Regions from separate parts of the Streptomyces sp. NPDC035033 genome, predicted to be linked through region 2. Evidence: riboswitches for the same ligand, from Rfam matches in the RefSeq annotation. Region 2 holds a riboswitch; each other region holds the start of a gene.
The links. Region 2 has a riboswitch for cobalamin ahead of cobN (cobaltochelatase subunit CobN). Riboswitches for the same ligand answer to the same signal wherever they lie in the genome.
Positions count from the first base shown of each region.

Region 1 (7,216 bases), on a different contig from region 2:
AGCGGGCCCCGTGGTCACCGACGCGGGCCGTGCGGCCCTGGAGAGCGGCGACCCGAAGAAGTACAGCGACTTCCTCGTCCGGGGGCAGTTCACGGCGCGGAACGACGACGAGCGGGTCCGCGCGGCCCAGCTGGTCTCGGCCGGCGGCCCCGAGGTCAAGGCCGCGGCGCGCATCGCCCTGGAGGGCTCGCCCCGTACGCTGCACGCCTTCATCGTCTCCGGCCAGTACATGGCGGTGCGCAAGGACCAGCTGGCCGCGACCCACGTGGCCCGGGTCCAGAAGCTGATCGCGGACGCCTCCAAGGTCGCGGCCCGGGCCCAGCAGAACGCCGCGACGGCGCAGAAGGTCGCCGCCCAGGCCCGCAAGGCCGCCGACGAGGCCGTCACCTGGGCCCAGAAGGCCGACGACTGGGCGGTGAAGGCGGGGGAGTACGCGGAGCAGGCCGACCAGCACGCGCGGGCCGCCGAGGCCTCGGCGGCCCGCGCGGCCGAGGACGCCGTGACGGCCCGCAGGGCCGCCGACGCCGCCGACGCCGACTCCCGCAACGCCGCCAGGTCCGCCGCGGACGCCACGCTCTCCTCCGAGATGGCGCAGGCGTCGTCGTCGACCGCCTGGGCGTACGCCGGGCAGGCGTGGCAGTCCCACCTCGACGCGGGACAGGACAGCGAGGCCGCGCTCAAGGCCGCGACCGAGACCTTCCAGGTCGCCGTCGAGAAGTACCGGCAGGAGGAGGAAGCCCGGCGGAAGGCGGCCGTCGAGGCGAAGCGGAAGGCGGTCGAGGGCGGGATGACCCCGGCCGAGCAGTACCGCTGCCAGAACGGGTACATCCCGTGCGACCCGCGGGAATTCGTCCGCTGGTGCCAGCACCACGAAATCGGCTGCGACATCCTGTCGATGGGCGACGAGTTCGGCGACGCGATGAAGGGGCTGGCGGACGTGACCGCCGAGCTCACCGGCCTGTCCGACCTGGAGGCGTGCCTCGACGGCAAGGACCTGGAGAACTGCTGGAGCCTCGCGACGGACGTGGTCGTCGGCTCGAAGTTCAAGGCGCTGGAGAAGGCGCTCGACGGCCTCGGTCAGGCGAAGACCGGCTGCAGACTGCTCGACACGGCCGCGAACGCGATGCCGCTGGCCCTGGCGGCGACCGGAAGCTCGTGCTTCGAGCACGACGTGCCCGGCATCCCGCGGGCCGTGGACGAGATCAGGGACTCCGGCGGCTGTGACGTGTGCGCCCGTCGCATCCGTGACAGCCTGGGGGGCGGCCAGATCGTCACCATCAACCCGGTCGACCAGCTCCTGCTCCCCACGTATCGGGGGGTGGACTCCGGCTGGTACTTCCACGTCGTCGTGGTGTACGAGGGGCGGGTCTACGACGCGTGGACGCCACGGGGAGGGGAATCGATCGCCGAGTACAAGTCCAGGTGGTCGAGGCACGGGAACATCGACTTCGGGTTCTGAGGAGGAACGATGGAGGACAGGGAACTCATTCTCCGCGTCCGCGAGAATCCGGGCGGATACGGACTCGGTTCCGCGTACCACCCCGTGGCGATGTTCCTCGCGGGGTACGACCTCGCGCGCTCGGGCGGGATGCTGAGAGGCTTCCACGAATGGCTCTGCGTCCGTGGCGGCGAGCTGTCCGCTCAGCACTGGATCAGGAGGATCCCGTCCGAGGCGGTCCCGGACCTCCGCTTCCAGGGGTTCGAACGGTTCACCGCGGAGCAGGACCGCCGGTCCGTCGAGCACCTCCTCTCGTCCGTCCTCGGCTTCCTCGCCGTGCGTGACGATCGGAGGGCGCTGCCGAAGATGTACGCCGCGTACGACTCCTTGCTGGACTCGGTGTACGGCGAGGCGGACGGCCCGGCGTAGGAGAGGGCCGGGGCGCCGTCCGGCGGCGCCCCGGCCGCTCGCGCTCCGGAGCGCGAGTGACCGACCCCGCATTGTGATGAAGCAGGTCAACCCACTACTGTCACAGGGCCTTGGTGTTCGGGAAACCGGTGCAGTACCGGTGCGGCCCTCGCCACTGTGATCGGGAGGTCCGGCTCCATCCCCCAGGGGAAGCCACTGCTCCGCCGCGGGAGACCGTCGTGGGGTGGGAAGGCGGAGTCGGGCGGCACTACCGTCAGCCAGGAGACCGGCCAGGGCGCGTTGTCCATCCACGAGGTGCTGGAGAGGGTCTCCCGATCATGCATATCGCCGAGGGGTATCTGCCCCCCGTCCACGCGGCCGCCTGGGGCGTCGCGTCGGCCCCGTTCGTCGTCCACGGCGTCCGCGCGCTCACCCGCGAGGTGCGCGCCCACCCCGAGTCCACCCTGCTGCTCGGCGCCTCCGGCGCCTTCACCTTCGTCCTGTCCGCGCTCAAACTGCCCTCGGTGACGGGGAGTTGTTCCCATCCGACGGGCACGGGGCTGGGTGCCATCCTGTTCCGGCCGCCGGTCATGGCGGTGCTCGGCACGATCACGCTGCTGTTCCAGGCGCTGCTGCTCGCCCACGGCGGGCTGACGACGCTGGGGGCGAACGTCTTCTCGATGGCGGTCGTCGGGCCCTGGGCGGGGTACGGGACGTACCTGCTGCTGAAGCGGTCCGGGGCGCCGCTGATGGTGGGCGTGTTCTCCGGCGCGTTCGTCGCCGACCTCTCCACCTACTGCGTGACCAGCGTCCAGCTGGCCCTCGCCTTCCCCGACCCGGGCAGCGGGGTGGCGGGGTCGCTCGCCAAGTTCGGCGGGATCTTCGCGGTGACGCAGATCCCGCTCGCCGTGAGCGAGGGGCTGCTGACCGTCCTGGTGATGCGGCTGCTCACGCAGTCCAGCAGGGGCGACCTGCTGCGGCTGGGCGTGCTCGCCCGGCCGGAGGCGAAGCGGCGCGAGGAGGCTGCGGCGTGATGAGCCGGAACGCGAGGATCAACACGCTGCTGCTGGCGCTCGTGGCGGCGCTGGCGGTGCTGCCGCTGGCGCTCGGCCTCGGCGACCACAAGGAGGAGCCGTTCACCGGCGCCGACGCGGAGGCGGAGACGGCGATCACCGAGATCGAGCCGGACTACGAGCCGTGGTTCTCCCCGCTGTACGAGCCGCCGTCCGGCGAGATCGAGTCGGCGCTGTTCGCCCTCCAGGCGGCGCTGGGCGCCGGTGTCCTCGCGTACTACTTCGGGCTGCGGCGCGGCCGGCGGCAGGGCGAGGAGCGGGCCGCGGCCCGCGCGGAGGGCGGCGCGCCCGCCCCGGACGCGGACAAGGACGCGTAGCCGCCGATGCTGCCGATCGACGCGGCGGCGCACGGCAGTCGCTGGCGCCGCCGCCATCCGGCGGAGAAGGCCGTGCTCGGCTTCGGCCTGACGCTCTGCGCGGTGTGTCTGCCGCCGTGGCCGGGGGCGGTCCTGGTCGCGGCGGCCACCCTCGCGGTGCTGCTCGGTCCGGCCGGCGTGCCGGGCCGGCAGCTGTGGCGGGCCTTCCGGATCCCGCTCGGTTTCTGCGTCACGGGCGCGGTGCCGCTGCTGTTCGCGGTGGGCGGGCCCGGGGGCGCCGTGGCCTGGGCCCCGGACGGTCCCGCGCACGCCGGGGAGCTGCTGCTGCGGACGGCGTCGGCCTCGCTGGGGGTGCTGCTGTTCGCCTTCACCACGCCGGTGTCGGACGTGCTGCCGCGCCTGGTGCGGGCCGGGGTGCCGGCGCCGGTGGTGGACGTGGCCCTGGTGATGTACCGGATCGTCTTCCTGCTGCTCGACGCGCAGGCCAAGGTGCGCCAGGCGCAGGCGGCGCGGCTCGGGGCGACCACCCGGGCGGCCGTGTGGCGGTCGCTGGCCGGGCTCGGCGCGACCTCGTTCGTGCGGGCCTTCGACCGGGCGCAGCGGCTCCAGACCGGTCTCGCCGGGCGGGGGTACGACGGCACGCTGCGGGTCCTGCTGCCCGGGGCGGCGGTCTCCCGTCCGTTCCTCGCGGCGACGGGCGGTCTCCTCGCGGGGCTCGTCGCCCTCACCCTCGTCCTGGAAAGGCTCCTGCCATGACGGCCCCCACCCCGGTCGTGGAACTGGTCCGCGCGGGTTTCGCGTACGAGGACGGGCCGCCCGTCCTCACCGATGTCGGCTTCGCGGTGCCGGAGGGCCGGGCGGTCGCGCTGCTCGGGCGCAACGGCGGCGGGAAGACGACGCTGCTGCGGCTGCTGAGCGGCGGGCTGCGGGTCGGCAGCGGGGCGCTGCTCCTGGACGGCGCGGAGGTGGCGTACGACCGGAAGGGGCTGACCCGGCTGCGGACCTCGGTGCAGCTGGTGACGCAGGACCCGGACGACCAGCTCTTCGCCGCGTCGGTGGCGCAGGACGTGTCGTTCGGGCCGATGAACCTGGGGCTGGCGGAGGAGGAGGTGCGGCTCCGGGTGGCGGAGGCGCTGGAGGCGCTGGACATCACGGCGCTCGCCGACCGGCCGACGCACCTGTTGTCCTACGGGCAGCGGAAGCGGGCGGCGATCGCGGGCGCGGTGGCGATGCGCCCCCGGGTCCTGATCATGGACGAGCCGACGGCGGGCCTGGACCCGCACGGCCAGGAGCGGCTCCTGGAGACCCTGGAGCGGCTGCGGGCGGCGGGCACGACGCTGGTCATGGCCACCCATGACGTGGACCTGGCGCTGCGGTGGGCCGACGAGGCCGCGGTGCTCTCCCCCGCCGGGCTGCGCACGGGCCCGGCGGCGGAGCTGCTGGCGGACGACGCGCTGCTGGAGGCCGCGCGGCTGCGGCGCCCGTGGGCGGTGTCGGTCGGCCGCCTCCTGCGGGCGCGGGGGCTGCTGCCGGAGGGCGTGCCGGGGCCGCGGACGGCGGAGGAGCTGGATCTGCTGCTGGACGGGGTGGGCTGAGCGGGGGCGTCGGCGGCGTTCAGTCGTCGGCGGCCACGAGCAGGGTGAGGCGGCGGGCCGCGCGGTCGACGAGGACGAGTTCGTGGAACTCGCCGTGGACGCTCGCCCAGTCGTAGTACTCGTCCTCCCCGAGGCCGTTCAGGTGGTGGACGGAGTCCGCCGTCGCCAGGGGATCGTGTGCCTCGCGGCGCAGGGCCTCGGCGAGCGGGCCCGGGAGGGGGCCGTACTGCTCGGCCCAGGTCGCCAGGAGCCGGGCGGCCCGCTCCCGGCCGATGGACTCGTACGCCTCGGGGGTGAGGAGGCGGAGCCAGTACTCGCCGTGGCGGGTGCCCCCGGGGTCCACTCCGCCGCCGGCATAGTCGTCGCGGAACTGCTCGTGGGCGACGAGCCCGGCGAGGAGGTCCCGGTCGGGGGCGGACGGGTCGGAGAAGCGGAAGCGCCTCACGTCGAGCCAGCGGAAGGCGTGCGCGTACCGCTCGGCGAAGGCGAAGTGCCGGAAGTTCACGAAGGCGCTGGACTCGTGCGTGAGCGTCTCTGTCACGGGGTCCACCCTAAGCACGCGCGGCCTCGCCTCTACCGAGTAGTAACCATCACACCCCGATTCTTCTGCAACTAGTTGCAGAAGGGTGGGCGCGTCACCTACAACAGGGTGCGACGATCCCTGCGCGAGGAGGCGCCCCGTGACCGCGACGACCCCGTACCCGCATCTGCTCAGCCCGCTCGACCTCGGCTTCACCACCCTGCCCAACCGGGTGATCATGGGGTCGATGCACGTCGGCCTGGAGGAGACCGAGCACGGCTTCGAGCGGATGGCCGCCTTCTACGCGGAGCGCGCCCGCGGCGGCGCCGGCCTCATCGTCACCGGCGGCATCGCCCCCAACGAGGCCGGCCGGCCGTGGGACGGCGGCGCCAAGCTCACCACCGCCGAGGAGGTCGCCGAGCACCGGCTGATCACCGGCGCCGTGCACGCCGAGGGCGGCCGGATCGCGATGCAGATCCTGCACTTCGGCCGGTACGCCTACCACCCCGGCCTCGTCGCCCCCAGCGCGATCCAGGCCCCCATCAGCCCCTTCGTGCCGAACGAGCTGACCGACGCCGAGGTCGAGCGGACCGTCGAGGACTACGCCCGGTGCGCCGAGCTCGCCCGCGAGGCCGGCTACGACGGCGTCGAGGTGATGGGCTCCGAGGGCTACCTCATCAACGAGTTCATCGCCGCCGCCACCAACCACCGCACCGACCGCTGGGGCGGCTCCTACGAGAACCGGGTCCGCTTCCCGCTGGAGATCGTCCGCCGGATCCGCGAGCGCGTCGGCACCGACTTCATCATCGTCTACCGCCTCTCCATGCTGGACCTCGTCCCCGGCGGCTCCACCCTGGAGGAGGTCGTCCGGCTCGCCAAGGAGATCGAGGCCGCCGGCGCCACGATCATCAACACCGGCATCGGCTGGCACGAGGCCCGCATCCCCACCATCGCCACCTCCGTCCCGCGCGGCGCCTACACCTGGGTGACGAAGCGGCTGATGGGCGCGGTGAGCATTCCACTCGTCACCTCCAACCGCATCAACACCCCCGAGGTCGCCGAGGAGATCCTCGCCGACGGGCGCGCCGACCTCGTCTCCCTCGCCCGGCCGTTCCTCGCCGACCCCGCCTTCGTGAACAAGGCCGCCGCCGGCCGCGCCGAGACCATCAACACCTGCATCGGCTGCAACCAGGCGTGCCTCGACCACACCTTCAACCTCAAGATCACCTCCTGCCTGGTCAACCCGCGCGCCTGCCACGAGACCGAGCTGGTCCTCTCCCCCACCCGCCTCGCCAAGCGGATCGCGGTCGTCGGCGCCGGGCCGGCCGGCCTCTCCTGCGCCGTCGCGGCGGCCGAGCGCGGCCACGCGGTGACCCTCTTCGACGCCGCCGCCGAGATCGGCGGCCAGCTGAACGTCGCCAAGCGGGTGCCCGGCAAGGAGGAGTTCGAGGAGACCCTGCGCTACTTCCGCGTCCAGCTCGCCGAGCACGGCGTCGACGTCCGCCTCGGCACCCACGTCTCCGCCGCCGACCTGGAGGGGTACGACGAGGTCGTCGTCGCCACCGGCGTCACCCCCCGCTCCCCCGGCATCGAGGGCCAGGACCACCCGAGCGTCGTCGGCTACCTCGACGTCCTGCGCGACGGCGCCCCGGTCGGCGAACGGGTCGCGGTCATCGGCGCCGGCGGCATCGGCTTCGACGTCGCCGAGTTCCTCACCGACGGCGGCGAGGGCGCGAGCCAGGACCCCGAGACGTACTTCCGCCAGTGGGGGGTCGACACCTCCTACGAGAACCGCGGCGGCCTGCGCGAGCCCGAGCGGAACGCACCGCCGCGCCGGGTGCACCTGCTCCAGCGCAAGACCACCA
Region 1 is NZ_JBEZUZ010000131.1:3,092-10,307, reverse strand. It holds gene AB0E83_RS32750 (ALF repeat-containing protein) at 1-1,459, shown strand, start outside; gene AB0E83_RS32745 (hypothetical protein) at 1,469-1,867, shown strand; cobalamin riboswitch at 1,934-2,156, shown strand; gene AB0E83_RS32740 (energy-coupling factor ABC transporter permease) at 2,185-2,880, shown strand; gene AB0E83_RS32735 (energy-coupling factor ABC transporter substrate-binding protein) at 2,880-3,236, shown strand; gene cbiQ (cobalt ECF transporter T component CbiQ) at 3,243-3,992, shown strand; gene AB0E83_RS32725 (ATP-binding cassette domain-containing protein) at 3,989-4,831, shown strand; gene AB0E83_RS32720 (hypothetical protein) at 4,851-5,372, opposite strand; gene AB0E83_RS32715 (NADPH-dependent 2,4-dienoyl-CoA reductase) at 5,512-7,216, shown strand, end outside.
Region 1: another riboswitch for cobalamin. It lies ahead of AB0E83_RS32740 (energy-coupling factor ABC transporter permease); the one in region 2 lies ahead of cobN (cobaltochelatase subunit CobN).

Region 2 (7,216 bases):
GGGTCGACGGAGTAGAAGTTCCGTCCGGTCGGCAGCACGTTGACCAGGCCGCGCAGCGGGGAGCCGGACGGGCCCGCCGGGACGAAGCCGCCGTTCAGCGCGTGCACGGCGTGGGTCAGCTCGTCCGTCGTGGCGGCGAGCCGGGGCACGACCTGCTCGCAGGCGAAGCGGAGCACGTCGTGGACCTCGGCGCCGTACCCGTCGGCGACCGACGCGACCGCGTCCGCCGCCCAGTCCGCCGCCTCCATCGCCTCGACCAGCGCGCGGGCCTTCGCCTCCGCCTCGTCGGCGGTGGTCCGCGTCGCGGCCGACTCGTCCAGGCCGAGCGCCTCGCGCAGGCCCGGCAGCGCCTGCGTGCCGCCCCAGATCTGGCGGGCGCGCAGGATGGAGAGGACCAGGTTGACCCGCTCGGGGCCGGTGGGGGCGGTGCCGAGGACGTGCAGGCCGTCCCGGATCTGGGCGTCCTTGACCTCGCACAGCCAGCCGTCGACGTGCAGCAGGAAGTCGTCGAAGCCGTCGTCCTCCGGGCGCTCCTCCAGACCGAGGTCATGGTCGAGCTTCGCGGCCTGGATCAGCGTCCAGATCTGGGCGCGGATCGCGGGCAGCTTCGCCGGGTCCATGGAGGAGATCTGCGCGTACTCGTCGAGGAGCTGCTCCAGGCGCGCGATGTCGCCGTAGGAGTCGGCGCGGGCCATCGGCGGCACGAGGTGGTCGACGAGGGTGGCGTGGACGCGGCGCTTGGCCTGGGTGCCCTCGCCCGGGTCGTTGACGAGGAACGGGTAGACCAGCGGCAGGTCGCCGAGGGCCGCGTCGGGGCCGCAGGCGGCGGAGAGTCCCGCGTTCTTGCCGGGCAGCCACTCCAGGTTGCCGTGCTTGCCGAGGTGGACCATCGCGTCGGCGCCGAAGCCGCCGTCCTCCGCGCGGGCCGCGATCCAGCGGTAGGCGGCCAGGTAGTGGTGCGACGGCGGCAGGTCCGGGTCGTGGTAGATCGCGATCGGGTTCTCGCCGAAGCCGCGCGGCGGCTGGATGAGGATCAGCAGGTTCCCGCGCCGCAGGGCGGCGAGGACGATGTCGCCCTCCGGGTTCCGGGACCGGTCGAGGAACATCTCGCCGGGGGCCGGCCCCCAGTGCTCCTCGACCCGCTCGCGCAGCTCGGCCGGCAGCTCGGCGTACCAGCGCTTGTAGTCGGCGGCCGGGATGCGGACCGGGTTCTTCGCCAGCTGCTCCTCGGTGAGCCAGTCCTGGTCGTGGCCGCCGGCCTCGATGAGGGCGTGGATCAGCTCGTCGCCGTCGCCGGAGACCAGGCCGGGCAGCTCCTCGGCGGGCCCGAAGTCGTACCCCTCCTCGATCAGCCGGCGCAGCAGCGCGACGGCGGAGGCGGGGGTGGCGAGGCCGACGGCGTTGCCGATGCGGGAGTGCTTGGTCGGGTAGGCGGAGAGGACCAGCGCCAGCTTCTTCCCGGCGTTCGGGATGTGCCGCAGGCGGGCGTGGCGGACGGCGATGCCGGCGACGCGGGCGGCGCGCTCGGCGTCGGCGACGTAGGCGGGCAGGCCGTCGGCGTCGATCTCCTTGAAGGAGAACGGGACGGTGATGAGCCGGCCGTCGAACTCGGGGACGGCGACCTGGCTGGCCGCGTCCAGCGGCGACAGGCCCTCGTCGTTCTCCTCCCAGGCCGACCGGGAACCGGTCAGGCACAGCGCCTGGAGGATCGGCACGTCGAGCGCGGCGAGCGCGCCCGCGTCCCACGCCTCCTCGTCGCCGCCGGCCTGCGCCTCGGCCGGCCTGGTGCCGCCGGCGGCGAGGACGGTGGTGACGATCGCGTCGGCGCCGCGCAGGACGGCGAGCAGCTCCTCCTCGGGGGCCCGCAGGGAGGCCACGTACAGCGGCAGCGCGCGGGCCCCGGCGTCCTCGACGGCGTCGCAGAGGGCGCTGACGAAGGCGGTGTTCCCGCTCATGTGGTGGGCGCGGTAGTAGAGCACGGCGACCGTCGGGCCCTCGGTGACGCGGGCGGTGCGCTCCAGCGGGCCCCAGGTCGGGGCGGGCGCCGGGGCCTCGAAGCCGTGGCCGGTGAGCAGGACGGTGTCGGAGAGGAAGCGGGCGAGCTGCTCCAGGTTGGCGGGGCCGCCGTGGGCGAGGTAGGCGTGCGCCTCGGTGGCGACGCCGACCGGGACGGTGGAGGCGGCCATCAGCTGGGCGTCGGGGGCCTGTTCGCCGCTGAGGACGACGACCGGCTTCCCGGTGGCGAGGACCGCGTCCAGGCCGTCCTGCCAGGAGCGGACGCCGCCGAGGAGGCGGACCAGGACCAGCTCGGCCCCGTCGAGGAGGGCGGGGAGGTCGGCGAGCGGGAGCCGGGCGGGGTTGGCGAAGCGGTACTCCACCGGTCCGCCGGCCGCACGGGCGCTGAGCAGGTCGGTGTCGGAGTGCGACAGCAGCAGGAGCATGGCGAGGCTCAGGCCCTTCCTCGGGGTTTCCGCGCCCCGGGTGGTCGTGGTCGGCGGGGAGTTCCTGACTCACCCGTGCCGTCGCCGGCTCGGGCTCACAGTGGCGGGACCGCGCCGGATTCTCACCGGGCTTCCTCCCCGGGGTCCTGGGACCCCATGCCGATCTGCATAGTAGATCCTGGCGCCCGCGGGCCGGAGGGGGCCGGGGAGTCGGCCGGATCACACTCGGTGGCCGCCCGGTTCCCCGTGGGTATGCTCGCCGCCATGCCGCCCACCCCACCCCCGCCGCCCGAACCGGGCGAACCTCGCATACGGGACCGTGGCGACGCCTGCCCCGGGGCGCTGCGCCTGCACCCCGCCGACGACGGCCGCCTGGCCCGACTCCGCCTGCCCGCAGGCAGATTGACTCCCCGTCAGGCCGAGGTCCTGGCCGGCGCGGCGGAGTCCCTGGGCGACGGGCGGATCAGCGTCACCTCGCGCGGCAACGCGGAGCTGCGCGGCCTCGGCGAGGGCTGCGGGGCGGAGCTCGCCGCCCTCCTCGGCGCGGCCGGCCTGCTGCCCTCCCCCACCCACGAACGGGTCCGCAACATCGTGGCCTCGCCCGCCGCCGGACTCGACGGACTCGGCCACGGGGACGCGCAGTTGTGGGCCCGCGCCCTGGACGCGGCGCTGTGCGCGGAGCCCCGCGCCGCGGCCCTCTCCGGCCGCTTCCTCTTCGTCCTCGACGACGGCCGCGGCGACGTCGCCGGACTCGGCGGCGATGTGACCTTGGTCGCAGCGCCGGACGGAGCCGTCCTCCTGGAGACCGGCTCCGGCACCTTCCGCCTGCCCGCCGCCGACGCCGCCGGCGCCGCCCTCGCCTGCGCCCTCGCCTTCCTCGACGCCGCCGAGGCCACCGGGACCGGCGCGTGGCGCCCGCGCGAGCTGCCCGCCGGGCACGTCCCGGAGTGGGCCGGCGCCCTGGCCCGCGCGGGGATCGCCGCGGAGCCCGTACCCCCGCTCTCCCTCCCGCCGGCGCCGCCGCCCGCGCCCGGCCCCCTCGGCGACCGCGCCCTGCACGTCCTCGCCCCCCTCGGCCGGCTCACCGCCGACGGCCTGCGGGCCCTCGCCGACGGCGCCGACGAGCTCCGGCTCACCCCGTGGCGCGGAGCGGTCGCCGTCGGGGCGGCCCCCGCCCGGCTCCCCGTCCTCGCCGCGCACGGCCTGATCACCGACCCGGCCGCCCCCGGCACCGGCGTCACCGCCTGCACCGGCCTGCCCGGCTGCGCCAAGTCCCTCGCCGACGTCCGGGCGGACGCCCGCACGGCGCCCCCCGGGCCGCTGCCCGTGCACTTCTCCGGCTGCGCGCGCCGCTGCGGGCACCCGCACGGCACCTGGGTCGAGGTCACCGCCCGGGACTCCGCCACGTATCTGCTGGACGGCGTCCCCGTCCCCCGTACCGCCCTGGCCGAAGCCGTGGCGGCGGCCCGTACGACACCGATGGAGAGCTGAGGATGTACGAGTACGAGAAGGACGGCGTCGAGATCTACCGCCGTTCCTTCGCCACGATCCGCGCCGAGGCGGACCTCGGGGGGATGCCCGACGACGTCGCCACGGTCGCCGTGCGCATGATCCACGCCTGCGGCATGACCGACCTCGTCCGGGACATCGCCTACTCGCCGGGCGTCGTCGCGAGCGCCCGCGCCGCCCTCCGGGCCGGCGCCCCCATCCTCTGCGACGCGCAGATGGTCGCCTCCGGCGTCACCCGCAAGCGGCTGCCCGCCGACAACGAGGTGCTGTGCGCGCTCTCCGACCCGGCCGTGCCCGCCCTCGCCGCCGAGCTCGGCACCACCCGCTCCGCCGCCGCCCTCGAACTGTGGCGGGACCGCCTCGAAGGCTCCGTCGTCGCCATCGGCAACGCCCCCACCGCCCTCTTCCACCTCCTGGAGATGATCGGGAAGGGCGCGCCGAAGCCGGCCGCCGTCCTCGGCATCCCCGTCGGCTTCATCGGCGCCGCCGAGTCCAAGGACGCCCTCGCCGCCAACGACCTCGGCCTCGACTACCTGGTGGTCCGCGGCCGCCGCGGCGGCAGCGCGATGACCGCCGCCGCCCTCAACGCCCTCGCGCACGAACCGGAGATCCAGGCATGACCGCTGTGAAGGGCAAGCTGTACGGGGTCGGCCTCGGCCCCGGCGACCCGGACCTGCTCACCCTCGCCGCCGTCAAGGCCATCGCCGAGGCCGACGTCGTCGCCTACCACTCGGCCCGCCACGGCCGCTCGATAGCGCGCTCCATCGCCGCCCCGCACCTGCGCGAGGACCACGTCGAGGAGCGGCTGATGTACCCGCTCACCGTGGAGACCACCGACCACCCCGGCGGCTACCGGGGCGCGCTCGACGACTTCTACGAGGAGGCCGCGGCCCGGCTCGCCGCCCACCTCGACGCGGGCCGCACGGTCGCCGTCCTCGCCGAGGGCGACCCGCTCTTCTACGGCTCCTACCAGCACATGCACAAGCGGCTCGCGGACCGCTACGACACCACCGTCATCCCCGGCGTCACCTCCGTCAGCGCCGCCGCCGCCCGGCTCGGCGAGCCGCTGTGCGAGGCCGAGGAGGTCCTCACGATCGTCCCCGGCACCCTGCCGGAGGACGAGCTGACGGCCCGCCTCGCGGCCGCCGACTCGGCGGTCGTGATGAAGCTCGGCCGCACCTTCCCCGCCGTCCGGCGCGCCCTGGAGCGGGCCGGCCGGCTGGAGGACGCCCGGTACGTGGAGCGGGCGTTCATGGCGGGCGAGCGGACCGAGCGCCTCGCCGACGTGGACCCGGAGACCGTCCCGTACTTCTCCGTCGCCGTCCTCCCCTCCCGCATCGACCGGGCCAACCCCGTGCGCGAGCGCGGCGAGGTCACCGTCGTCGGCACCGGCCCCGCCGGCGCGCCCTGGCTGACGCCCGAGTCGCGCGGCGCGCTGGTCAACGCCGACGTCCTCGTCGGCTACACCACCTACCTCGACCGGGTCCCGGTCCTGCGCCCCGGGCAGGTCCGGCACGGCTCCGACAACAAGGTCGAGTCGGAGCGCGCCGAGTTCGCCCTCGACCTGGCCCGGCGCGGCCACAAGGTGGCGGTCGTCTCCGGCGGCGACCCCGGCGTCTTCGCCATGGCGACGGCCGTCCTGGAGGTCGCCTGCGAACCGGCCTACGCCGGCGTCCCCGTACGGGTCCTGCCCGGCGTGACCGCCGCCAACGCGGCCGCCGCGGCGGCCGGCGCCCCCCTGGGCCACGACTACGCGACGATCTCGCTCTCCGACCGCCTCAAGCCCTGGGAGGTCATCGCGGACCGGCTGCGCGCCGCCGCCGGGGCCGACCTCGTCCTCGCCCTCTACAACCCGGGCTCGAAGTCCCGCACCCACCAGGTCGCCGCCGCCCGCGACCTCCTCCTGGAGCTCCGCTCCCCCGACACCCCCGTGGTCGTCGCCCGCGACGTCGGCGGACCCGAGCAGTCGGTCCGGGTGGTGACCCTGAAGACCCTGGACCCCTCCGAGGTCGACATGCGCACCCTGCTCCTCATCGGCTCCTCGCAGACCCGCGCGGTCGAGCGGGGCGACGGCCGCACGATCGCCTGGACGCCGCGCCGCTACGGCTGACGGGCGCCCCGGGCCACCCAGGCGGCGGCCTCCTCCGGGGTGGCCGCCGTCGGGACGCCCCCGGGGACCGGGGGGCGGCGGACGACGACGACCGGGATGCCGGCCTCGCGGGCGGCGGTGAGCTTGGGGGCGGTGGCGGCGGCGCCGGAGTCCTTCGTCACCAGGACGTCGACGCGGTGGCGGGCGATCAGTTCCCGTTCCCCTTCGAGGGTGAACGGGCCCCGGTCCAGGAGGACTTCGGTGCGCGTCGGCATCGGCGCCTCCGGGGCGTCGACCGACCGGACGAGGAACCACTCCGGGCGGTCGGCGAAGGCGGCGAGGCCCATGCGGCCGGTGGTGAGGAAGACGCGGTCGCCGAGGCCGTCGAGGGCGGCGGCGGCCTCCTCCAGGGAGCCCGCGTCGCGCCAGTCGTCCCCCTCCCCCGGGACCCACCCGGGGCGGCGCAGCGCCAGCAGGGGAACATGGACGGCGGCGGCCGCCCGGGCCGCGTTGAAGCTGATCCGCTCGGCGAAGGGATGGGTGGCGTCGATGACCGCGTCCACGGCGTGCTCGCGCACCCACGCCGCGAGCCCGTCCGGCCCGCCGAACCCGCCGATCCGCACCTCCCCGGCCGGCAGCCGGGGGTTCGCCACCCGCCCCGCGAGGGAGCTGGTCACCCTCGTGCCGGGATGCAGCAGCCCGGCCAGGGCGCGGGCCTCGGTCGTCCCTCCGAGAATGAGCACGTGCATGGGAGACCTTTCGTGAGTACCGGCGGCGGGCGCGAGGCCCAACTCAAGCACACCGGCCTGCGGCCCGGCTGGACGACCGGCGCCTGCGCGACGGCGGCGACGACGGCCGCGTACACCGCCCTCCTGACCGGGGAGTTCCCCGACCCGGTGACGATCACCCTGCCCAGGGGCCAGACGCCGTCCTTCGCCCTGACGGCGGAGTCCCTGACCGGCGACGCGGCCATGGCGGCGGTGGTGAAGGACGCGGGTGACGACCCTGACGTCACCCACGGCGCGGTGATCCGCTCGACGGTACGGCTCCTGCCGCCGGGCTCCGGCGTCGTCTTCCGCGCGGGCGAGGGCGTCGGCACGGTCACCCTGCCGGGCCTCCCCCTGGAGGTCGGCGAGCCGGCGATCAACCCCGTGCCGCGCCGGCTGATGCGCGACCA
Region 2 is NZ_JBEZUZ010000001.1:266,524-273,739, reverse strand. It holds gene cobN (cobaltochelatase subunit CobN) at 1-2,441, opposite strand, end outside; cobalamin riboswitch at 2,480-2,614, opposite strand; gene AB0E83_RS01270 (cobalamin biosynthesis protein CobG) at 2,706-3,932, shown strand; gene AB0E83_RS01265 (precorrin-8X methylmutase) at 3,935-4,570, shown strand; gene AB0E83_RS01260 (precorrin-2 C(20)-methyltransferase) at 4,567-6,060, shown strand; gene AB0E83_RS01255 (cobalt-precorrin-6A reductase) at 6,051-6,788, opposite strand; gene AB0E83_RS01250 (cobalt-precorrin-5B (C(1))-methyltransferase) at 6,801-7,216, shown strand, end outside.

Region 3 (7,216 bases), on a different contig from region 2:
GGTTCCTCCTGCTGATGCTCGCCGTCGCGACCCGGACCGCCGGCCGGCGCATCACCGGCAACGGGACCTGGTGGTGGGCGGCGCTCCCCCTGGCGGTCCCGGTGGTGCCCACCGTGGCCGGGCTGGTCGCGGCGGGGCTGCTGACCGTGCCCGGCATCGCCGTCGTCCCCGTCAGCGGCATCCTCGTCGGCGGCGCGCTGACCGCGACGGTCCTCGCCGGCCGCCGCACGCTGGACGAACTGACCCAGCGTCACGGGGAGGTCGAGGCCGGCCTGGCGCTCGGCCTCCCCGAGCGCGCCGCACGGCTCGAAGTGGCCCGCGCCGCGGCCTCGGACGCGCTGCTGCCCGCCCTGGACCAGACCCGCACCGTCGGTCTGGTCACGCTGCCGGGCGCCTTCGTCGGCATGCTGCTGGGCGGGGCGTCCCCCGTCACCGCCGGGGCGGTCCAGCTCTTCGTCCTCGTCGCCCTCCTGGCCGTCGAGGCGCTCGCCGTCGCCCTGACCCTCGAACTCGCCGCCCGCGGCAGGATCCACCGCCGTCCCGCGTCCGGGCCCCGGCGCGGCGCGGCTCCCCGCGCCTGACCGGGAGCCGGGCGTTCCGGGCCGCGGCCCGGGCGCGGGCCCGTTCAGCCGTCCGCGGACGCGGGGCCGAGGAAGCGGACGTGGGGACGGCCGTCGGGGCCGGGCCGGGTCACCGTCGCGCGCACCCCGTAGACGTCCGCGACGAGCCGCTCGGTGAGGACCTCCGCCGCCGGTCCCGCGGCCACCACCCGCCCCTCGCGCAGGACCACCAGGTGGTCGCAGTACATCGCCGCGAGGTTGAGGTCGTGCAGCGCGAGGACGGAGGTGAGCCGCAGCCCGGCGAGCAGGGACAGGAGCTCCAGCTGGTGCTGGACGTCGAGGTGGTTCGTCGGTTCGTCGAGCAGCAGCTCGCGCGGCTCCTGGGCGAGGGCGCGGGCGATCTGGACGCGCTGCCGCTCGCCGCCGGAGAGGGTGCTCCAGGCGCGGTGGGCCCGGTCGGCCAGGCCGGTGCGGGCGAGGGCGGAGCGCACGGCCTCCTCGTCGGCCGCCGTCGCCGGCGACCACGCCCGGCGGTGCGGGACGCGCCCGAGGCGTACGGCGTCGGCGACGGTGAGGTCGACCTGGGTGTCGGCGTGCTGGGCGACGACGGCGACGCGCCGGGCCCGCGTCCGGCGCGGGACGGCGCCCAGCGGGGCGCCGTCCAGGGTGACGACGCCGGCGTCCGGCGCGAGGACGCCGGACAGGACGCGCAGGAGGGTGGACTTCCCCGAGCCGTTCGGGCCCAGCAGCCCGGTGAGCGTGCCGGGGCGCGGCGCGATGGTCACGCCGTCCAGGAGGAGCGCGCCGCCGGCGGTGCGGGAGACGCGATCGGCCCGCAGGCCCGTGCCGCCGCCGGCGCGCGTCGGGGGCCCGGTCACCGGGGGCTCCGGGTGCGGTACAGGACGAGGACGAAGGCGGGGACGCCGACGAGCGAGGTCACCACGCCGACCGGGACCTCCTGGGGAGCGAGGACGGTCCGGGCGAGGGTGTCGGCCCACACCAGGAAGACCGCCCCGGCCAGGGCGGCCGGCGGCAGCAGCCGGGCGTGGCCGGGGCCGGTGAGGGCGCGGACCGCGTGCGGCAGGACCAGGCCGACGAAGCCGATCGCGCCGGCGGACGAGACGAGGACGGCGGTGAGCAGGGCGGTGACCGAGAGGAGGACCAGGCGGGTCCGCGCCACGGAGACGCCGAGCGACGCCGCCGCGTCCTCGCCGAACGCGAAGGCGTCGAGGGTGCGGGCGTGTCCGCCGCAGACCAGCAGGGCCGCGGCGAGGACGGCGGCGCACACGCCGACGTCGGTCCAGCCGGCGCCGGTGAGCGAACCGAGCAGCCAGAAGAGGACCCCCCGGGTGGTCTCGGCGTCGGCGGCGGTCATCACCACGAAGGAGGTGAGCGCCGAGAAGAGCTGCATCGCGGCGACCCCCGCCAGGACGACGCGGTCCGTCGACCCGCCCAGGGTGTGGCTGAGGAGCAGGACCAGGGCGAAGGCGCAGAGGGCGCCGAGGAAGGCGCCGCCGGAGACGGAGACCAGGCCCCCGCCCACGCCGAGGACGACGACCGCGACGGCGCCGGTCGAGGCGCCGGAGGAGACGCCGAGGACGAACGGGTCGGCGAGCGGGTTGCGCAGCAGGGACTGCATCACCGCGCCGCAGACGGCGAGTCCCGCGCCGCACACGGCGGCGAGGAGCGTCCGGGGCAGCCGGAGGTTCCAGACGATGCCGTCCCGGACGGGGCTGAGGCCGGACGGGGCTCCGCCGAGGTGGGAGGCGATGACGGACCAGGTGTCGGCGACGCGGATGTCGGCCGGGCCGAGGGTGACGGCGAGGGCGACGGAGACGCACAGCAGGAGGAGCCCGGCGGCCCCGGCGAGCGGCGGGACCGCCCGCGAGGAGCGGGCGGGGCGGCGGACCCGGGGGGCCGTCTCCTCGGTGGCGGGCGGACCCGCGGGGCCGGGCCGGCTCACTTCGCGAACCCGTACGCCCGCAGCGCGGCCGCCGTCTTCTCGATGCCCTCCACGGTGCGGATCGTGGGGTTCATGGCCTGGCCGCTGAGGACCACGTACCGCTTCTTCCGCACCGCCGTCATGTTCCGGGTGACCGGGTGCGACTCCAGGAACGCGATCTTCTTCGCGGCGCTCTCGGCGGACTGGGCCCGGCGCGTCAGATCGGCGATCACCAGCACGTCGGGGTCCCGGTCGGCGACCGTCTCCCAGTTGATCTGCGGCCACTCCTCCTTGGTGTCGTCGAAGACGTTCCGGACCCCGAGCGCCCGGCTGACGATCCCCGGGGCGCCGCAGCACCCGGCCATGTACGGCCCCTGGGAGTCGGAGAACCAGTAGAGGACGGACGCGCCGCCGAAGTCGGAGCCCGCCGTGGCCCTCTCCACCCGGGCGCGGAGCTCTCCGACGAGCTTCTCGCCGCGCTCCGGCACGCCGAACACCCGGGCCAGGTCACGGATCTCGCCGTACACGGTGTCCATGGTCAGCGGTGCGGTCCGCACGCCGTCGCCGTCCCCGCCGTTGTCCTTGCCGACGCAGTCGGCGGGGGAGAGGTACGTGGGGACGCCGAGCTCGGCGAACCGCTCGCGGGGGGCGACACCGCCCTTGCCCAGCGTGTAGAGGAAGGAGGCGCTGACGAAGTCGGGTTCGGCGTCGAGCACCTTCTCGAACGACGGGTAGCGCTCGGCGAGCCGGGGGACCTTCGCGTTCGCCTTCTCCAGGCCCTTGAGGACGGGGTCCGTCCAGGTGGCGGTGCCCGCCATGCGGTCGGCCAGGCCGAGGGAGAGCAGGATCTCGGCCGATCCCTGGTCGAGGGCGACGGCACGGCGGGGCGGGCGGTCGACCTCGACCCGCTGCCCGCAGTTGCCGAGGCTGACCGGCCGGTGGCCGGCGTCCGCCCCCTTCGCCCCGGACGGGGCCTCCTGGCCGCCGGTTCCGCAGCCGGCCAGGAGGACGGCGCCGGCGAGGAGGAGCGCGGCGGGACGGGCGGGACGTGCGTGGGGCATGAGAGGGGTCCTCTGCGTCACGGCTCATGCGCGGAGCCTGTCGAACGGTGCTCCCCGGACGACGGCGCACGGCGCCGGGGCCGCCAGCAGGTCTTCGGACTCGGGGTCGTCCGGACGGGGCGCCTTCCCAGGCCCCCTCGGGGCCCAGTGGCCGATGCTCCGCCCGTCACCCTCACCGCTGCGCGTCAGCTCCGGATTCCCACCGGATTCCCTGACCCGCGCACAGATCGTGTCGATGTGTACACAGGTGCGACTGGCCCGGGCAAGCTACCACAGACGGGTCGCGGCCCAGGATTACCCACCCGCGACCGGACGCCCGGTCTCGCTGCGCGAAACAGCTCGAAGACGACGCGCTTCGCGCACTTTCGAGCACATCCGGTGCGGGGAGTATGGTGGACGGGCAGTTCGCGGGTCCAGACGTCGAAGGAGTTCCGAGGCATGTCCAAAGGTGAGCGGTGGCACGCTCTGCTGGATCTGCTGGCCGCCGAGGGCAGGCTGGACGTCGAGGAGACCGCCGCCGCCCTGGAGGTCTCGTCCGCGACGATCCGGCGGGACCTCGACGAACTGGCGGAGCAGCGGATGCTGATCCGGACCCGGGGCGGGGCCATCGCGCACGGCGTCTCGTACGAGCTGCCCCTGCGCTACAAGTCCTCCCGGCACGCCACGGAGAAGCAGCGCATCGCGGCCGCCGCCGTGGAACTCGTCGCCCCCGGGGACGTCGTGGGGTTCAACGGGGGGACGACCACCACCGAGGTGGCCCGCGCGCTGGCCCTGCGGGCCGGCGGGGAACGGCGGGACGCGGCGGACGGCGCGACGCCGGTCTTCACCGTGGTGACCAACGCCCTCAACATCGCCGGCGAACTCGCCGTGCGGCCCCAGGTGAAGCTCGTGGTCACCGGCGGCGTGGCCCGGCCGCAGACGTACGAGCTGGTCGGCCCCCTGACGGCGGGGGTGCTGAACGAGGTCGTCCTCGACGTCGCGGTCCTGGGCGTCGACGGGCTCGACCCCCGGCTCGGCGTGATGACCCGGCAGGAGGACGAGGCGAGCATCAGCCGGCTGTTCGCCGAACGCGCCCAGCGGGTCGTCGTGGTCACCGACTCGTCGAAGCTGGGGAGGCGGGCCTTCGCCCGGATCTGCGGCCTCGACGCCGTCGACGTGGTCGTCACCGACGCGGCGGCCCCCGCGGACGCCGTCGCCCGCCTCGACGACATGGGCATCAAGGTGATCACGGTCTGAGGCCCCCCCGGCGGCACGGCACCGCCCCGGACACCGGGAGGCGTCCGGGGCGGTGCCGCCGGCGGTCAGGGGGCGACGGCCATGTCGAACAGATGGATGTTGCCGTTGCTCGGCAGCACCACGAACTCCACCCGCTTGGCCGGGTCGAGCGGGATCGAGTGGGCGAAGACGCGGTACGCGATGCCGGCGTTGCCGTACCCGCCGGGCCGGTTGCGCCCGTCGCTCGACGCCACCAGGGTCGCCCCGTGGGCGTTCGCCGGGTCGAAGGACCAGTTCGGGAAGCCGAAGGAACCTGTGCCGCTCGTCCCGTCGGTGTAGTACACGGTCGCGGTGCCCGCCGCCCCGCTGGTGACGCCCGAGCCGAGGAGGACGAGCCGGCTGCCGCTGCCGTCGAGGGCGACGGCCTGGCCGGTGGTGGAGACGTTGTTCCTGGTGCCGGCGGGGACGTCCGGCCAGCGCAGCTCCGCGCCCAGGGCCTTCACCGTCGCGCCGGGCCGCAGCCCGACGGCGGCGAGCTTCTGCGCGGAGAAGCTGTTGCCCTCGCCGTCGTAGTCGCCGGGCCGGGTGTCGCTCTCGTCGGTCACGCCCACGTTGTTGTAGGCGGCGGCCAGGTTCGGCAGGGGAGTGCCGCTGCGCTGGGTCCGGGTGGCGGTGGCGGAGCCGGCCCCGTCGCCGCCGCGGTACGTCGCGGTCGCGGTGAACGTACGGACGGTGAATCCGGCGCGCCGCTCCGGCACCCGGATCCGGAAGGCGGCCTCGGCGGAGGCGCCCGCGGCCAGGGAGCCGTCCACCCGGACGGCGGAGGGCTGGACGGCCCATCCGGCGGGGCCGCCGAAGGTCACCTCCAGCGCACGCATCCGGTCCGGCCCGGGGTTGGTGACGGTCACCTTCACCGTGACGACGGCGGGGCCGTCCAGGTCGACGGGGGAGATCGCCACCGTCGTCCCGGCGGCGGCCGGCCGGGTCTCCGCCGCCGTGACGGCGGGGTTCCCGTCCGCGGTGGCGGTGGCGGTGGCGGTCGAGGCCGGGAGGACCATGAGCGCGCCCGCCACGGCCGCGGCTCCGAGCGATCCGATCAGTCGTGCTGGTCTCACGTACTGCTCCTTCGGGGGAGGGACGGAGGCCGCGTCAGGCGACGGGCGGCATCTCGGTGGTGCGCGAGTCGAGGCCCATGCGGAGGTTGACCCACGCGCCCCGGGTGAAGTCGGGGACCGGGACGGGACGCCCTCCGGCTGCCAGGGACATGACACTCAAGGGGACCGGGGCGCACCAGGCGGCCGAGTCGTACACGTCGATGTCGGGCACGAGGCCGGCCCGCATCAGCTGGACGGTCCGCCACTGGAGGACGTAGTCCATGCCCCCGTGGCCGCCGTTGTTCGCGGCGTCGTCGCCGATCTTCTTCCACAGCCAGTGGTCGAACTCCTTGCGGTAGGAGCCGAAGTCCCGCCACGCGTGGCCGCTGTGGTCCGGCTCCACGTAGATGCGCCCGCCGCCGGCCGACACCACGCCCGCGTAGTCCTCGAAGATGCCCCGGCTGCCGGCGAGGGAGTTGATCCGGCTGTACGGCCGGGGCGAGCTCACGTCGTGCTCGGCGCGGATGATCCGGCCCTTGGCCGTCTCGATGAGGCAGGTGACCAGATCGCCGTTGACGTACGTCTCCTTCCACGACGGGTGGTTCCTGGGGACGAACCGCGCCCGGTAGTCGGCCAGCCCCTTCGGCGCGGTCGCCGTGGCGGTCAGCGTGGTCATCCGGTCGCCCCGGTTGACGTCCATGGCCGCGGCGATCGGCGCCAGGCCGTGCATGGCGTAGAAGGAGGCGGTGCTGCGGGTGTGCCACAGCCGGCGCCACGCGTCGGTGTAGTACGTGTCGGAGAACAGCAGGGCGCGCAGGTCGTGCAGGTAGCCGCCGTGGCCGTTGGTGATGTCGCCGAACAGGCCCTCGTGCGCCATCTTCAGCATGGCCAGCTCGTTCCGCCCGTAGCTGCAGTTCTCCGCGAGCATGAGGTGCCTGCGGGTGCGCTCGGAGGTGTCGACGAGGTCCCACAGCTCGTCGAGCCCGGTCGCGATGGGCAGTTCGACGATGACGTGCTTGCCGGCCAGCAGCGCCGCCCGGCCCTGCTCGTAGTGGAACTCCCAGGGCGTGGCGATGTAGACGAGGTCGATGTCGTCGCGCTCCAGCATCCGGGCGTAGGAGTCGGCGGAGCCGCCGTACGTGGCGGGGCGGGGCCTGCCGGCGGCGGCCAGCCGGTCGGCGGTCCGCTCGGCGCGGTCGGCGCGGACGTCGCAGACGGCGGTGACCGCGCAGCCGGGGACGACGGACCAGCCCGTGGTCATGCCGGACCCGCGGTTGCCCAGTCCGATCACGCCGACGCGCACCGTCCGGTGGACGGGGTAGGGCACGTCGATCATGGACGTCT
Region 3 is NZ_JBEZUZ010000012.1:37,978-45,193, reverse strand. It holds gene AB0E83_RS07895 (ABC transporter permease) at 1-581, shown strand, start outside; gene AB0E83_RS07890 (ABC transporter ATP-binding protein) at 626-1,438, opposite strand; gene AB0E83_RS07885 (iron chelate uptake ABC transporter family permease subunit) at 1,435-2,406, opposite strand; gene AB0E83_RS07880 (ABC transporter substrate-binding protein) at 2,520-3,563, opposite strand; cobalamin riboswitch at 3,631-3,836, opposite strand; gene AB0E83_RS07875 (DeoR/GlpR family DNA-binding transcription regulator) at 4,002-4,799, shown strand; gene AB0E83_RS07870 (NEW3 domain-containing protein) at 4,865-5,893, opposite strand; gene AB0E83_RS07865 (Gfo/Idh/MocA family oxidoreductase) at 5,928-7,216, opposite strand, start outside.
Region 3: another riboswitch for cobalamin. It lies ahead of AB0E83_RS07880 (ABC transporter substrate-binding protein); the one in region 2 lies ahead of cobN (cobaltochelatase subunit CobN).

Region 4 (7,216 bases), on a different contig from region 2:
TAGGCTGTCCTCCGACGGAATCGGGTTTTCAGGAAGGCGCGGCGGCACATGGCGCAGCAGGAGACGGGCGAGCAGATCTTCACGGGCTACGCCCTGGACGACGACGGCTACATCGTGGACACCGAGGACTGCGAGGCGCGCGAGCTCGCCCACCGCGAGCGGGGCACCTCCCGTCCCATCACGGTGGTCGGCAACCCGGTCCTGCACCACGAGTGCGAGGACGTCACCGAGTTCGGCCCCGAGCTCGCGGCGCTGGTCGACGACATGTTCGCCAGCCAGAAGACCGCGGAGGGCGTCGGCCTCGCCGCCAACCAGATCGGCGTCGGCCTGAAGGTCTTCGTCTACGACTGCCCCGACGACGAGGGCGTCCGCCACACCGGCCACGTGGTCAACCCGGTGCTCCAGGAGCTGCCGGCCGACCGCCGCTTCCTCGACGACTCCAACGAGGGCTGCCTGTCGGTCCCCACCGCCTACGCGGCGCTGGCCCGCCCGGACTTCGCCGAGGTCCACGGCCAGGACCTGCACGGCAACCCCATCAAGGTCCGCGGCACCGGCTACTTCGCCCGCTGCCTCCAGCACGAGACGGACCACCTGTACGGCACCCTGTACATCGACAAGCTCTCCAAGCGCGACCGCAAGGACGCCCTCCGCCAGATGGAGGAGGGCACCCCCCGCTACCCGGTCGTCCCCAACGCCTGACCGGCCCCGGAGACACGGAAGGGCCCCGCACTCCACGAGTGCGGGGCCCTTCGCGTACGGATCAGAAGTCCTCGTCCAGGTCGACCGTGCCCTCGACGGCCACCTGGTAGGCGGAGGGGCGGCGCTCGAAGAAGTTGGTGAGTTCCTGGACGCCCTGGAGCTCCATGAAGGCGAAGGGGTTCTCGGAGCCGTAGACCGGGGGGAAGCCGAGCCGCTGGAGGCGCTGGTCGGCGACGCACTGGAGGTACGCGCGCATGGACTCGGTGTTCATGCCGGGCAGGCCGTCGCCGCACAGGTCGCGGCCGAACTGGAGCTCCGCCTCGACGGCCTCCTTCAGCATCTCCGTGACCTGCTGCCGGAGGGCGTCGTCGAAGAGCTCCGGCTCCTCCTTGCGGACCGTGTCCACGACCTCGAAGGCGAAGTTCATGTGCATGGTCTCGTCGCGGAAGACCCAGTTGGTGCCGGTCGCCAGGCCGTGCAGCAGGCCGCGGGAGCGGAACCAGTACACGTAGGCGAAGGCCCCGTAGAAGAACAGGCCCTCGATGCAGGCGGCGAAGCAGATCAGGTTGAGGAGGAAGCGGCGGCGGTCGGCGGCCGTCTCCAGCCTCTCGATCTTCTCGACCGAGTCCATCCAGCGGAAGCAGAACTGCGCCTTCTCGCGGATGGAGGGGATGTTCTCGACCGCCGCGAAGGCCGCCGCGCGGTCGTCCGGCTCGGGCAGGTAGGTGTCCAGGAGGGTCAGGTAGAACTGGACGTGCACCGCCTCCTCGAAGAGCTGACGGCTCAGGTACAGCCGCGCCTCGGGGGAGTTGATGTGCTTGTACAGCGTCAGGACCAGGTTGTTGGCCACGATCGAGTCGCCCGTCGCGAAGAACGCGACGAGGCGGCCGATCATGTGCTGCTCGCCGGGGGTGAGCTTGGCGAGGTCGGCGACGTCCGAGTGGAGGTCCACCTCCTCGACCGTCCACGTGTTCTTGATCGCGTCCCGGTAGCGCTCGTAGAAGTCCGGGTAGCGCATCGGACGCAGGGTCAGCTCGAACCCGGGGTCCAGGAGGTTCTTCTCCGCGGAAGTGGTCATTACTGGCAGGCCTCGCAGGACTCGGGGTTTTCCAGGGAGCAGGCGACGGCCTCTTCGGGGGTCACCTGGACGGGGACGGGGGCGGCGGCCCGCGCCGCGCGGGCGATCCGGGTCGCCGGGCGGGAGCGCAGGTAGTACGTGGTCTTCAGGCCCTGCTTCCAGGCGTACGCGTACATCGACGACAGCTTGCCGATGGTCGGCGTCTCCATGAACAGGTTCAGGGACTGCGACTGGTCCAGGAACGGGGTGCGGGCGGCGGCCATGTCGATCAGGCCGCGCTGCGGGATCTCCCACGCCGTCCGGTACAGCTCGCGGACCTCGGCCGGCACCCAGGTGAAGCCCTGCACCGAGCCGTTGGCGTCGCGCAGCGCCTCGCGGGTCTGCGCGTCCCACACGCCGAGCTCCTTCAACTCGTCCACCAGGTACGAGTTGACCTGGAGGAACTCGCCGGAGAGCGTCTCGCGCTTGAAGAGGTTGGAGACCTGCGGCTCGATGCACTCGTACACGCCCGCGATCGACGCGATCGTCGCGGTCGGGGCGATGGCGAGGAGCAGGGAGTTGCGCATGCCGACGGCGGCGATCCGCTCGCGCAGCGCGGCCCACCGCTCGGGCCAGGCGAGCTCGACGCCGTAGTGGTCGGGGTGGAGCACGCCCCGGGCGGTACGGGTCTTCTCCCAGGCCGGCAGCGGGCCGTTGCGCTCGGCGAGGTCGGCGGACGCCTCGTACGCGGCGAGCATGATCCGCTCGGCGATCCGGGTGGACAGCGCGCGGGCCCCGGCCGAGTCGAAGGGGAGGCGCAGCTTGAAGAAGACGTCCTGGAGGCCCATCGCGCCCAGGCCCACCGGGCGCCACTTCGCGTTGGACCGGCCGGCCTGCTCGGTCGGGTAGAAGTTGATGTCCACGACCCGGTCGAGGAAGGTCACGGCGGTGCGGACGGTGGCGTCCAGCCGCTCCCAGTCGATGTCGCCGGTGGCGGTGTCGACGAACGCGCCGAGGTTGACCGAGCCGAGGTTGCAGACGGCCGTCTCGCCGTCGTTCGTGACCTCGATGATCTCGGTGCACAGGTTGGAGGAGTGGACGACCGTGCCGGGCTCGGCGGTCTGGTTGGCCGTGCGGTTCGAGGCGTCCTTGAAGGTCATCCAGCCGTTGCCGGTCTGCGCCAGGGTCCGCATCATCCGGCCGTACAGGTCGCGGGCCGGGATCGTGCGACGGGCCAGGCCCTTGGCCTCGGCGGCGCGGTAGGCGGCGTCGAACTCCTCGCCCCACAGGTCGACGAGCTCGGGCACGTCGGCGGGGGAGAAGAGCGACCACTCGGCGTCGGCGTCGACCCGGCGCATGAACTCGTCCGGGATCCAGTGGGCGAGGTTCAGGTTGTGGGTGCGGCGGGCGTCCTCGCCGGTGTTGTCGCGGAGCTCCAGGAACTCCTCGATGTCCGCGTGCCAGGTCTCCAGGTAGACGGCGGCGGCGCCCTTGCGGCGGCCGCCCTGGTTCACGGCGGCGACCGAGGCGTCCAGCGTCTTCAGGAACGGCACGATGCCGTTGGAGTGGCCGTTGGTGCCGCGGATCAGGGAGCCGCGCGAGCGGATCCGGGAGTACGACAGGCCGATGCCGCCCGCGTGCTTCGACAGGCGCGCGACCTGGTGGTAGCGGTCGTAGATCGAGTCCAGCTCGTCCAGCGGGGAGTCCAGCAGGTAGCAGGAGGACATCTGCGGGTGGCGGGTGCCGGAGTTGAAGAGCGTGGGCGAGGAGGGCAGGTAGTCGAGCCGGCTCATCAGCCCGTACAGCGCCGCCACCTCGTCCAGGGCGCGGACCGAGTCGTCCTCGGCGAGGCCGGCGGCCACCCGGAGCATGAAGTGCTGCGGGGTCTCGACGACCTTGCGGGTGATCGGGTGGCGCAGCAGGTAGCGCGAGTACAGGGTCCGCAGGCCGAAGTAGCCGAAGCGGTCGTCGGCGGCCGGGTCGATCAGCGCGTCCATCCGGTCCGCGTGCAGCGCCACGAAGGCGGCGGTGCGGTCGGCGATCAGGCCCTCGCGGTGGCCGGTGGCGACCGAGGCGGAGAAGGAGACCGCGCCCTGCGAGGCCGCCTCCTCGGCGATCGTGAGGGTCAGCAGCCGGGCGGCGAGCCGGGAGTAGGCGGGGTCCTCGGAGATGAGGCCCGCGGCGGCCTCGGTGGCCAGTTCGCGCAGCTCCGCCTCGTCCGAACCGGCGTGCCGGCCGCGCAGCGCGGCGGCGGCGACCCGGCCGGGGTCGGTGTCGGTGAGGTCGGCGGTGAGGTCGGTCAGGGTCCGCAGCAGTACGGTCCCGGGGCCGTCGCCGTCGGTCGCGGCGGTCTCGGCAGCTGACGGACCCGCAGGCGCGATGGTCACGTGGGGGCTCTCCCTCGCTCGGCCCGGGGCCGCGGCGGGGGAGGGGCGGGCGTCCGTACGCGCGGATGCGCCCGCGTCCACCGGCCCATTCCGCGAGGCCCGGACGTCGTCGGCACCCGGAACGGTCGGACCGGGCGCACTGCCGGCAGGTGCTCGGACTCACTCCGTGGATAAGCGCACGAAGCACACCGTTGCGGGACAGTTCCGGATTCGCACCGGATTCCCCTGCGGCGACAGCGAGGACGAGCATACATGTGGGGGGCGCCCCTCTCGGCACCCCCCACATGTTGTGTCCCCGCGGGTCGCGGTGGTTCAGAGTTCCAGGGAGAAGGCCATCAGCGGCGGCAGGCCGGGCACCGGGCTCCAGTCCCGCTCGGGCACCCGGACGAAGCCCAGCCGCCGGTAGAGCCGGTGGGCGGTGGTCATCCGGGTCTGGGTGGAGAGCACGAGCCGCGCGCTGCCCCGTTCGCGGGCGCGCTCGACGCAGGCCCGTACCAGCGCCTCGCCGACGCCCCGGCCGCGCGCCGCGCGGGCGACCGCCAGCATCCGGAACTCGGCCTCGCCGTCGACGGCCATGTCGGCGTACTCCTTCCCGCCGGCCGTGAAGGCGACGCCGCCGAGGACCGCCCCGTCCCCGTCCACCGCCACGAGCACCTCCGCCAGGCCGGCCCTGCGGGTCACGTCCCGCAGGACGGGCAGGTACCCGTCGGCCTCGCCGAAGGAGAGGTGGCCGTCGTCGAGGTACGCCCGTGCGGTGATCTCGCCGAGTTCCTTGTGCTCCTCGGGCCGCACGGCCCTGATCGTGAAGTCCATGCCCGGCAGTCTGCCCGGCGGGCACGGCGAGGGCCCGGGGTTTTCCGCCCCGGGCCCTCGCCCCGTACCGCGTGCCGTCAGTGGCTTCCGGCACCGACCTTCGGCAGCTCGGTGCGGACCCCGGCGTCGCCGGCGTCGGCCGTGTAGTCCGCGGGGGAGGTCTCGTCGACGCCCTCGGGGGCCTTCGCGGCCCTGAGGACGAAGGTGAGGACCACCGTCACCAGGACGTTGAGGACGAAGGCGGTGAGGCCGATGTAGCCGATCTCGCCGATGCCGGGGATCTCGGCCGAGGAGCCGCCGAAGTGCTTCTGCTTCGGCGTCGACACGTTGTACGCGGCGATCGTGCCGTACACCATGCCGACGGCCCAGCCGGCGAGCAGCGCCCAGCGGTGGAACCAGCGGGTGAACAGGCCGCCGACCAGGGCCGGGAAGGTCTGGAGGATCCAGATGCCGCCCAGGAGCTGGAAGTTGATGGCGACCGTCTTGTCCATGGTGAGGACGAAGACGAGGGCGCCGACCTTCACCAGGAGGGAGACCAGCTTGGAGACCTTGGTCTCCTGCTCGGGGGTGGCCCCGGGCTTGAGGAAGTCCTTGTAGATGTTCCGGGTGAAGAGGTTGGCCGCGGCGATCGACATGATCGCGGCCGGCACGAGCGCGCCGATGCCGATGGCGGCGAAGGCCACGCCCGCGAACCAGGCGGGGAACATGGACTCGAAGAGCTGCGGGATGGCGAGCTGGCCGTTCTCGACCTTGATCCCGGCGGCGATCGCCATGAAGCCGAGCAGCGCGAGCAGGCCCAGCATCAGCGAGTAGAGCGGCAGGATCGTGGTGTTGCGGCGGATGACCTCGCGGCTCTTCGACGACAGGGTCGCCGTGATGGAGTGCGGGTACATGAAGAGCGCGAGCGCCGAACCGAGCGCGAGCGTCGCGTAGGTCCACTGCCCGGCCTCGGTCGGCACGAGCCCGCCCGCCTTGTTGGTGGTGAACTTCTCGTTCGCCGCGTCGAAGATCGCGTCGAAACCGCCCAGCTTGATCGGGATGTAGATGATCGCCACCGCGATCACCAGGTAGATCAGGGTGTCCTTGACGAAGGCGATGAGCGCGGGCGCGCGCAGACCCGAGGAGTAGGTGTACGCGGCGAGCACGCCGAAGGCGATCAGCAGCGGCAGGTCCTTGATGAACCAGTGGGTGTCCTCGCCGCCGCCGACGCCCATCACGTCCAGGACGGCCTGGATGCCGACGAGCTGGAGCGCGATGTACGGCATCGTGGCGAGGATGCCGGTGACCGCGACCGCGAGGGAGAGGCCCTTGGAGCCGAAGCGGCCGCGGACGAAGTCGGAGGTGGTGACGTACCCGTGCTTGTGCGAGACCGACCACAGGCGCGGCAGGAAGGTGAAGATCAGCGGGTAGACCAGGATCGTGTACGGCACGGCGAAGAATCCGGCCGCGCCCGCCGCGTAGATGGCCGCCGGGACGGCGACGAAGGTGTACGCGGTGTAGAGGTCGCCGCCGAGCAGGAACCAGGTGACCCAGGTGCCGAACGAACGGCCGCCCAGGCCCCATTCGTCGAGACTGTTCTCGTTCTCCGCCTTCCGCCATTTCGCGGCGAGGAAGCCCATGACCGTGACGGCCAGGAAGAAGAAGACGAAGACGGCGAGCGCGACGACGTTGACGTCCTTCATCGGTCCGCACCCCCCTCACGGACGCGACGGGCGCGCTGGTCGCGCTGCCAGAGCTTGTAGGCGACGGCGGTGAGCGCGGTGGCGATCAGCACCCACAGCATCTGGTACCAGTAGAAGAAAGGTATTCCGGCGAGAAGGGGTTCGGCCTTCGCGTACGAACTCACCCACAGCATCGCCACGAACGGGGCGATCAGACAGAGCGCGATGACGACTCTGATCGGTGTGATGACCGGTTGTTTCCCGGTTGCGGCTTCTGACATGGTGGAAAAGTCCCCTCGCTGATCACCGGTTAATGCCGACGAAATGTAGGGGACCGCCCCGTCCGTGGGAAGCCCGGTCCGAATAACGGACGTGTATCGGGCGGGTCTCGGCGCAGGTGTCTCGTTCCGGAGAACGGCGTACCCCGACCTCTCACACGGAGGGGCCGGGGTACGGGTTCAGATCGGTTTTCAGCCGTTGGGGCGCTGGAGGCGGGCGACGAACTTGTACCGGTCGCCGCGGTAGACCGAGCGCACCCATTCGACCGGTTCGCCCTGGGCGTCCAGGGAGTGGCGGGAGAGCATCAGCATCGGCAGGCC
Region 4 is NZ_JBEZUZ010000074.1:14,453-21,668, forward strand. It holds gene def (peptide deformylase) at 49-699, shown strand; gene AB0E83_RS25875 (ribonucleotide-diphosphate reductase subunit beta) at 761-1,777, opposite strand; gene AB0E83_RS25880 (ribonucleoside-diphosphate reductase subunit alpha) at 1,777-4,143, opposite strand; cobalamin riboswitch at 4,270-4,406, opposite strand; gene AB0E83_RS25885 (GNAT family N-acetyltransferase) at 4,456-4,956, opposite strand; gene mctP (monocarboxylate uptake permease MctP) at 5,034-6,638, opposite strand; gene AB0E83_RS25895 (DUF3311 domain-containing protein) at 6,635-6,898, opposite strand; gene AB0E83_RS25900 (GntR family transcriptional regulator) at 7,088-7,216, opposite strand, start outside.
Region 4: another riboswitch for cobalamin. It lies ahead of AB0E83_RS25880 (ribonucleoside-diphosphate reductase subunit alpha); the one in region 2 lies ahead of cobN (cobaltochelatase subunit CobN).